DNA from 2 places in the Sphingopyxis sp. A083 genome. Region 1 is predicted to be linked to the other one. Evidence: predicted binding sites of a transcription regulator. Region 1 holds the regulator's gene; the other holds the start of a gene.

Region 1 (4,408 bases):
GTCCCCGTCGAACCGCCGCTGCTGCTGCGCCATCCCGATTTCACCCGCTGGGCCGATCAGGAGCGCGAACCGGTGCTGGGGGTAATCGACAATGTCGTCGCCATCGCCAACGATGCAGCGGTTCGCCTGCTCGGACGCCACATCGTCGGCGCCGACATCCGCACCGCGATCCGCCATCCGGTGGCGGCCGAATGGCTGTCGGCAGGCGACGTCGACACGGGCGCGATGACCGTCGATCTCGCCGACTATCCGCGGCCCGGCCAGCGCTGGACGATGCGGATCGCGACGCTGTCGCACGGCGGCCGCATCATCTTTTTGTCCGACCGCTCGGCGATCGATGCCGCCGACCGCATGCGGTCCGATTTCGTCGCCAACGCCAGTCACGAACTGCGCACGCCGCTTGCCGCGATCCTCGGTTATGTCGAGACATTGCAAGACATGAACGACGAGGCCGATGCGCCGACGCGCAACCGTTTCCTCGCGATCATCGAGCGCGAGGCGCGGCGGATGCAGCAGCTTGTCATCGACCTGCTGTCGATCTCGCGCGTCGAAGCCGATCGCTTCCGCCGCCCGACCACCCCGGTCGATTTCGCCGCCATCGTCCGCCATACGCTTGCGCAGATGAAGGACAGTGCAGAGGCGCGGCCGCAGGACATTGCCGATCGCCTCGGCGATGCAGCGCAGCCGGTGCTGGGCGACGCGGCGCAGCTCGGCCAACTCGTCCACAATATCGTCTCCAACGCGATGAAATACGGCCGCCCCGGCACCCCGGTGACGGTCGAACTGACGCGCGAGGGCCGCCGCGTCCGTTTGGCGGTCCAGGACGAAGGCGAAGGCATCGCGCCCGATCACCTCCCGCGCCTCACCGAACGCTTCTACCGCGTAGACGAAGCACGCAGCCGCTCGGTCGGCGGCACCGGGCTGGGGCTGGCGATCGTCAAGCACATCAGCGAACGGCATAACGGCCAGCTCGATATTCAAAGCGAAGTCGGTAAGGGCACACGCGTGTCCGTGTCCTTTCCGCTGTCCGAAGCGCACTGACAAAGGACCGCATCGATGACGAACCGACCAACACATCTCGACGAAAGCGGCGCGGCGCATATGGTCGATGTCGGCGCGAAGGCCGCGACCGGTCGGCGCGCCGTCGCCAGCGGTCGCATCGCGATGGCGCCCGAAGCGCTCGCCGCGATCCGCGCCGGCAACGCGCCCAAGGGCGATGTGCTGTCGACCGCGCGCATCGCCGGGATCATGGCGGCCAAGCGTACCGCCGAGCTGATCCCGCTTTGCCACCCGCTGGCGTTGACCAGCGTCGCGGTCGAATTCGACTGGGAAGCCGACGGCATTTCGGTCCGCGCGACCGCCGCGACGACCGGGCCGACGGGGGTCGAGATGGAGGCGCTAACCGCCGCGTCCGTCGCATTGCTGACGCTCTACGACATGGCGAAGGCGCTCGACCGCGCGATGGTGCTCGGCGATATCCGCCTGCTCGAAAAGAGCGGCGGCCGGTCGGGCGACTGGCGCGCCGCATGAGCGCGCTGCTCGCGGTCGAGGAGGCCCAGGCGCGGCTGCTGGCGCTGAAGCCGCCGCTCGGCGCCGACAATATCGGCGTGGCGCAATGCGCCGGGCGCTACCTTGCGCAGGACGTCGTCGCCGGGCGCGACCAGCCCGCGGCGGCGCTGTCGGCGATGGACGGCTATGCGATCCGCTTTGCCGATATGCCCGGCCCGTGGACGATCGCCGGCGAAGTCGCCGCCGGCACCGCGCCCGCCCACGCGCTCGGCCCCGGCGAAGCGATCCGCATCTTCACCGGCGCGATGCTGCCCGACAATGCAGATACGGTGGTGGTTCAGGAAGATGTCACCGCCGACGGCGCGCGCCTGACGCTCACCGGCGATCGCCCCGCGTCGCGTGGACGCCATGTCCGCGCCCGGGCAAGCGATTTTGCAGCGGGCGCGCATTTGCTCACGGCGGGATGTCGCCTCGCTCCCGGGGCGCTCGCCGCCGCTATCATGGGCGGCGCGGGCGAGCTGATTGTCGGGGGGCGCCCGCGCGTCGCGATCCTGACGACAGGCGACGAACTGGTCGCGCCCGGGCGTGCGCTCGCGCCCGGCCAGATACCCGACAGCAACGGCACGATGCTCGCCGCGATGCTCGCCGCCGAACCCGCCGACGTCACGCTGCCGCTGCGCGCGCGCGACGACCGCGGCGTTCTCGCCAACATATTGGGCGATATGGCGCGGCGGCACGATGTCATCGTTACCGTTGGCGGCGCGTCGGTGGGCGATCACGACCATGTCCGCGGCGCGCTTGACGATGCGGGCGGGCAGCTCGATTTCTGGAAGATCGCGATGCGCCCCGGCAAGCCGCTGATCGCCGGCCGGATCGGCGACGCGATCCTGCTCGGCCTGCCGGGCAATCCGTCCTCGGCGTTCGTGACCGCGACGCTCTTTCTGCTGCCGCTCGTCCGCTACCTTGCCGGGGCGGCCGCGCCGTTTCCGGAGGTCGGCCAGGCCCCGCTCGCGGTGCCACTCGGTACCGGCGGGACGCGGCGCGATTATTTGCGCGCGCGCCTCGAAAAGGGACTGCTCACCCCCTGCGACGGACAGGACAGCGGTCAGACGCAACCGCTGATCGCGGCGAACGCGCTGATCGTCCGCGATATCGGCGCGGCGCCCTGCACGGCAGGCGCGCTTGCAAACTATATCGCGATCGCTTGACAAGTTCCGGTCTGTTCCACTATCGTTCCCCTTATGTCCGGCAACGCCATCATGGAGAACGACCGATGTTGACCGCGAAGCAGCATGAACTGCTCCACTTCATCCAGGAACGGCTCGACGCCAGCGGCATCTCGCCGTCGTTCGAGGAAATGAAGGAGGCGCTGGGCCTCAAGTCGAAATCGGGCATCCACCGGCTGATCAGCGCGCTCGAAGAACGCGGCTTCCTGCGCCGCCTGCCCAATCGTGCGCGCGCGCTCGAAGTGTTGAAGCTGCCCGACGCGGCCAAGCCCAAAACGCGGAGCGACAGTGACAATGTGGTACCGCTGCGCAAGCCCGCACCGGCGCTGAAGCCCATCGCCGCGAACGACATTATCGAAGTGCCGCTGCACGGCAAGATTGCCGCGGGCGTCCCGATCGAGGCGTTCGAGGATTATAACCGGCTCGCCGTTCCCGCCGCGTTGCTCGGCGCGGGCGAACATTATGCGCTCGAAGTATCGGGCGACTCGATGGTCGAGGCGGGGATTTTCGACGGCGATTATGCGCTGATCCAGAAGGCGAGTACCGCGCGCGAGGGTGATATCGTCGTCGCGCTCGTCGATGGACAGGACGCAACGCTCAAATATTTCCATCGCGAAGGCCGGATGGTGCGCCTCGATCCCGCCAACAGCGCCTATGAACCCCAGCGCTACGAAGCCGATCGCGTCATGGTGCAAGGTCGGCTGTCGGGACTGCTTCGTCGTTACCACTAAGCTGGTGCGGGCGGCGCCAAGGATGCGCATCGCCCGCGCGCAGCGCCGAAACGAGCCGCGGCTTCGCGCCCAGATAGAACGCAAGGCCGCCGCTTTGTTCCAGCGTGTCGCGGTCGATCGTCAGCCAGCGCGCGACGCATTCGCGCGGTAGCCAGCGTTCGCTGATGACCACATCGGCGGCGGCGCAGGCGGCCGCCATCTCCTCACCCGCGATCCGGTCGCGCCCATGCGCGGCGAGGATGACGCGCGGCGCATCGCCCCTGCCCTGTGTCCAGCGACAGAAATCGCGATTGCAGTCGACATGGTCGAGATCGCCAAGCGCGACGAGCGGCGTGTCGATCCCCGCCGCTTCGGCCATCGCGTCGCGTACGAAATCGCCGGCACGATCGCGCAGCATGGCATAGCCGCCGCCCGGCACGGCGGCTGCGATATGCCGCCCGTCGCCGGTCACGAGCAGGTCGGGGCGCGGCTGTGCGAGCAGCACCGCCATTCCCGCTACCAGCGGCACGGCGCCTGCCCAGCGCCACCCGCTGCGCCACAGCAATATCCACAACCCGCCCGCCATCGCGACCCCGAAAGCCCATGGCGGAAAAACGGGCAAGGTGGTGACGGCGCCGGGCGCCGCGGCGACATGATGCGCGAGCCCGATGAGCAAGCGCAGCGCATGATCGGCCACCCACCAGAAGGGCGCCCCCGCCCCCACCGCGTCGAACAGCAGCGCCAAAGCCTCCGCCGGCATGATGACGAAGGTCGTCAGCGGGATGGCGAGGACATTGGCGAGCGCGCCGTAAAGCCCCGCCTTGTGGAAATGGAACAGCGCGATCGGCGACAAGGCGACCTCGACTACGATGCCGGTGATCAGCAGGCCGGCGACGCCGCGCCCGAAGCGGAAGGCAAATGGCTCCTCGCGCCGCGCGACGAAGCGCTGCATCGCGCGGCTTT
Region 2 (4,408 bases), on a different contig from region 1:
AACGCCAGCGGGTCATTTTGGAGACCCGTGCGTGCCAGTTAAGGTCAAGAGCCTTTTCATCAGTTGGCGAACGATCGCGCTGGCGCTGCTGCTCAGCGTGGCCGCGGGCCTGTCGTCGATCGCCGAACCGATCGATCGCATCATCGAAAGTGCCGTCGGTGCTGTCGCCTGGCGCCCGGTGTCGGGCGACATCGTCGTCGTCGCCCTCGACGACCGGACGATCGAAAAATATGGCCGTGACGATTTCTCGGTCCGCCGCCACGCGCAAGTCATCGATGCGATCGATCGCGCCGGCGCCAAGCGGCTGTTCGTCGACTTCACCTATGAACGCCGCCGTAACGACCGCGACCTCCCGCTACTGACCGATGCGGTCAAGCGGATGCATGACCGCATCATCCTTGCCGCTTCTACAAAATGGGTGCGCGGGACGACCGCCGAACTGGCAAACTTGCCCGGCCCGGGGTTCGGGAATGAAGTCCAGACCGGGGTCATCGGTTGGGAATTTGCGTTTTGGCAAGTTTGGCGCATTCCCGCCGCCGTGATGGTCGACGGCAGGATCGATCCCAGCTTTTCAGCGATGATGGCCGATTTCCATCCGCAGAAGGCCAGCGTCTATGCTCTCGATTACTCCTATAACGTAAATTCCATCCCGACTTACAGTGCCGCAGATGTGCTGGCGGGCAAGATCGGCAAACGCGAGTTGGCAGGGAAAGACGTCATCTTCGCCCCGACAGCCGAGTCATTCCAGGATATCCACTATCTGCCCGGCAAGGATCGCGTGCCCGGCGCCTACATCCATATCGTGGGTGCCGAGACGTTGAAGCGTGGAATACCTTTTGACATCGGCTGGGCGCCTGCATTCCTGCTCGCCGTGATTGCGCTGATTACCGCCTTGTCGCGTCGCCAGACACGGTGGTTCAATATCGCGGTTGTCACCACGGTTTCGGCCCTGATCATTGGCAAGCTGGTGTTGATGACCATGCTGATCAGCAGTTCGATCGGTGCCGCTCTGTTTTTTGTCGCCACGGTTTCGGCGAATGTGTCGCGGTCGAGGCGCAGGCGGTCGGCGCAGCGTGAGAACCCGCTGTCCGGACTACCCAATTTCGAAGCATTGCGCACGCAGCAGTCTTTCGGCAGCGCAACTGTCATTGCCGCTAAGGTGATCAACTTCGAAGATCTTGCCGCCTTCATTCCGGGCGACGGGATCGGCAAACTCGTCGATCAGGTGACCCGTCGGCTTCAGCTCGCTTCGCAGGGTACTACCCTCTACCACGATCTCGACGGCACCTTCGCATGGCTGGTGCCCTATTATCAGCACAGCCAGATCGAAACGCAGCTCATGGGGCTCGCGGCGCTGTTCAACGCGCCGCTGACCATCGACGAGTTGAAGGTCGACGTGTCGATGGCGTTCGGGGTCAATGACGAGTTCGAAGGCTCGAACGCGCAGCGGCTCGCCGCCGCGCTGGTCGCCGCCGAAAAATCGATCCGCAGCCGCGTCCTGTGGACCAAATATACGCCGCAGCAAAAGGACGATGCCGGCTGGCAGCTCAGCTTCCACTCGCAGCTCGAGGATGCACTCAACGCGGGCGACATCTGGGTCGCCTTCCAGCCGCAATATCGGATCGCGACGCGGCAGCTCGTCGGCGTCGAGGCGCTCGTGCGCTGGACGCATCCGACGCGCGGGCCGATCTCGCCCGACGAATTCATCGTTCAGGCCGAAAAGAGCCAGGACATCTATCGCCTGACCCTGTTCGTCATGGACCAGGCGATCCGTTCGGCGGCGCAGTTGCAGAAACTCGGCACTGAAATTCACATGTCGGTTAATCTGTCGGCGACCCTGCTCGATCACAAGGATCTCGTCTCGACGATCCGCGTCATGCTCAGCGCGCATCATCTGCCGCCCGAACGGCTGACCATCGAAATCACCGAAACCGCACAGATCGAAAACAGCCTCCAGGCCCGCCAGACGCTGGCGCAAATCCGCCGCGCCGGCATGCGCCTGTCGATCGACGACTATGGCACGGGGCAGTCAAACCTCGAATATCTGACCGAAATCGAGGCTGACGAAATCAAGATCGACAAGCGATTCGTGATGACCATGCGCGATTCGCAGCGCAACCTCGAAGTGGTTAAATCGACCATCGATCTCGCCCACCGCCTGGGCGCCACCGCGGTCGCCGAAGGCATCGAAGATGCGCAAACGATGGCGCTTCTCGATCAGCTTGGCTGCGATATCGGCCAGGGCTATCTGCTTGGCAAACCACAGCTAATTGGCGACCTCCTCGCCAGCCTCTCCCCCCCCTCCGACAGCCGCCGCGCCTAAGGTGCCAGATTGGCAGGGAATTTATAGTTAAGACTCGATTTACCATGTCGATTAAGGTATATGCTCCGTTAACTGTTCTTCGTGGGCAGTACCGACAGGAGATCTGACATGGGTTGGTTTTGGCGATTCCTGGGTGGCGGCGGCTCCGGCAACGGCGGCGCGTCGGCCTAACCCGAACGAATTTCAAAGATTGGGCCTCGGCATTGCCGGGGCCTTTTCTTTTGGGGCCAAGCCCTCCGTCCAACGCACCCTGATATCTTATGCCGCCGCTCCGATTTTTTGCGGCAGCGATGCTCTTTCGCCACATATGGCCAAACCCCGCGGAAACGCTGGCGATCGTCCTTTGAGGCGTGCTTTTCCATCGACGAGTTGAATCAAATCAGCGACGAACCGAGTCCCTAATCTGTCATTTACTCTCTTGCATCGTCGCGCCGACGTGGCACTATAGATGGTGGGTAGACCACGGGGGCACCCCAAGAATTAGTATGCGGCCGAAAATGGCGGATTTCCGCGCTCCATCCCATATGGGGGCGGGAAACAGCTTTTTGCGTCCGAAAATAAGTGCCACCCGGCGGTCGAATGGTGCTAGGCTGGGGCTTCGCCCTGAGTCGAACAAGACGGGAACAGACTGCGCCGCTGCGCGGTCGGAAAACGGGGCATTGAAACATGGATTTTCGCGAGACCGAACGGGTGGAGACAGGCGACGTGGCGACGGTGGAACTGACGAAGAATGACGCTCCGGCAGCGCCCGAATCGGGTGCCGAATCAAAGGCTGCGGCACCCGCCGCAAAGCTCAACGAATCGTCGGAGCCCAAGGTGCATGCGCGCCGGTTCGAGGTCGTCACCGATTCGTCGCGCGATTCGCTGCTGACCGACTTCGGCAAGGAAACCTTGCAGGACCGCTATCTGCTCCCCGGCGAATCCTATCAGGATCTCTTCGCCCGCGTCGCCTCAGCCTATGCCGACGATGCAGACCATGCGCAGCGCCTCTACGACTATATCTCGAAGCTGTGGTTCATGCCCGCCACCCCCGTTCTCTCGAACGGCGGCACCGGCCGCGGCCTGCCGATCAGCTGCTACCTCAATTCGGTCGACGACAGCCTCGAAGGGATCGTCGGCACCTGGAACGAGAATGTCTGGCTCGCTTCGCGCGGCGGCGGCATCGGCACCTATTGGGGCGCGGTGCGCGGCATCGGCGAACCCGTGGGCCTCAACGGCAAGACCAGCGGTATCATCCCCTTCGTTCGCGTGATGGACTCGCTCACCCTCGCCATCTCGCAGGGCAGCCTCCGCCGCGGCTCGGCCGCCTGCTATCTCGACATCTCGCACCCCGAGATCGAGGAGTTCCTCGAGGTCCGCAAGCCGTCGGGCGACTTCAACCGCAAGGCGCTGAACCTCCACCACGGCGTCCTCATTACCGACGAATTCATGGAAGCGGTGCGCGACGGCAAGGAATTCAACCTCCGCTCGCCCAAGGACCAGAGCGTCCGCGGCACCGTCGACGCGCGCTCGCTATTCCAGAAGCTCGTCGAGACGCGGCTCGCGACCGGCGAGCCCTACATCATCTTCATCGACCAGGTGAACCGCATGATGCCCAAGCATCACCGCGACCTCGGCCTCAAGGTGTCGACCTCGAACCTCTGCTCGGAAATCACGCTGCCGACCGGGCGCGACCATCTCGGCAACGATCGCACCGCGGTCTGCTGCCTCTCGTCGCTCAACCTCGAAACCTGGGACGAGTGGAACGGCGACAAGCGTTTCATCGAAGATGTGATGCGCATGCTCGACAATGTCCTCCAGGACTATATCGACCGCGCCCCGCCCGAAATGGCGCGTGCAAAATATAGCGCCAGCCGCGAACGCTCGGTCGGGCTCGGCGTCATGGGCTTCCACAGCTTCCTCCAGGCGCGCGGCCTGCCGTTCGAGGGCGCGATGGCGAAGTCGTCGAACCTGCGCATCTTCAAGCATATCCGCGCGCAGGTCGATCAGGCATCGATGCTGCTCGCCAACGAGCGCGGCCCCTGCCCCGATGCCGCCGATCAGGGCGTGATGGAGCGCTTTTCGTGCAAGATGGCGATCGCGCCG

Evidence for each region. The regulator LexA, encoded in region 1, represses DNA repair genes until DNA is damaged. The targets are predictions, from matches to a motif close to GTTCCNCNCTTGTTCT.
Region 2: a site for LexA is predicted at 2,933-2,948, ahead of ATE59_RS11010 (ribonucleoside-diphosphate reductase subunit alpha). Genes of this name have one in related genera too.

Annotation. Positions count from the first base shown of each region.
Region 1 is NZ_LNSK01000013.1:37,965-42,372, forward strand. It holds gene ATE59_RS15870 (sensor histidine kinase) at 1-1,041, shown strand, start outside; gene moaC (cyclic pyranopterin monophosphate synthase MoaC) at 1,057-1,530, shown strand; gene ATE59_RS15880 (molybdopterin molybdotransferase MoeA) at 1,527-2,717, shown strand; gene lexA (transcriptional repressor LexA) at 2,783-3,466, shown strand; gene ATE59_RS15890 (ComEC/Rec2 family competence protein) at 3,420-4,408, opposite strand, start outside.
Region 2 is NZ_LNSK01000005.1:92,999-97,406, forward strand. It holds gene ATE59_RS11005 (EAL domain-containing protein) at 32-2,323, shown strand; gene ATE59_RS11010 (ribonucleoside-diphosphate reductase subunit alpha) at 2,990-4,408, shown strand, end outside.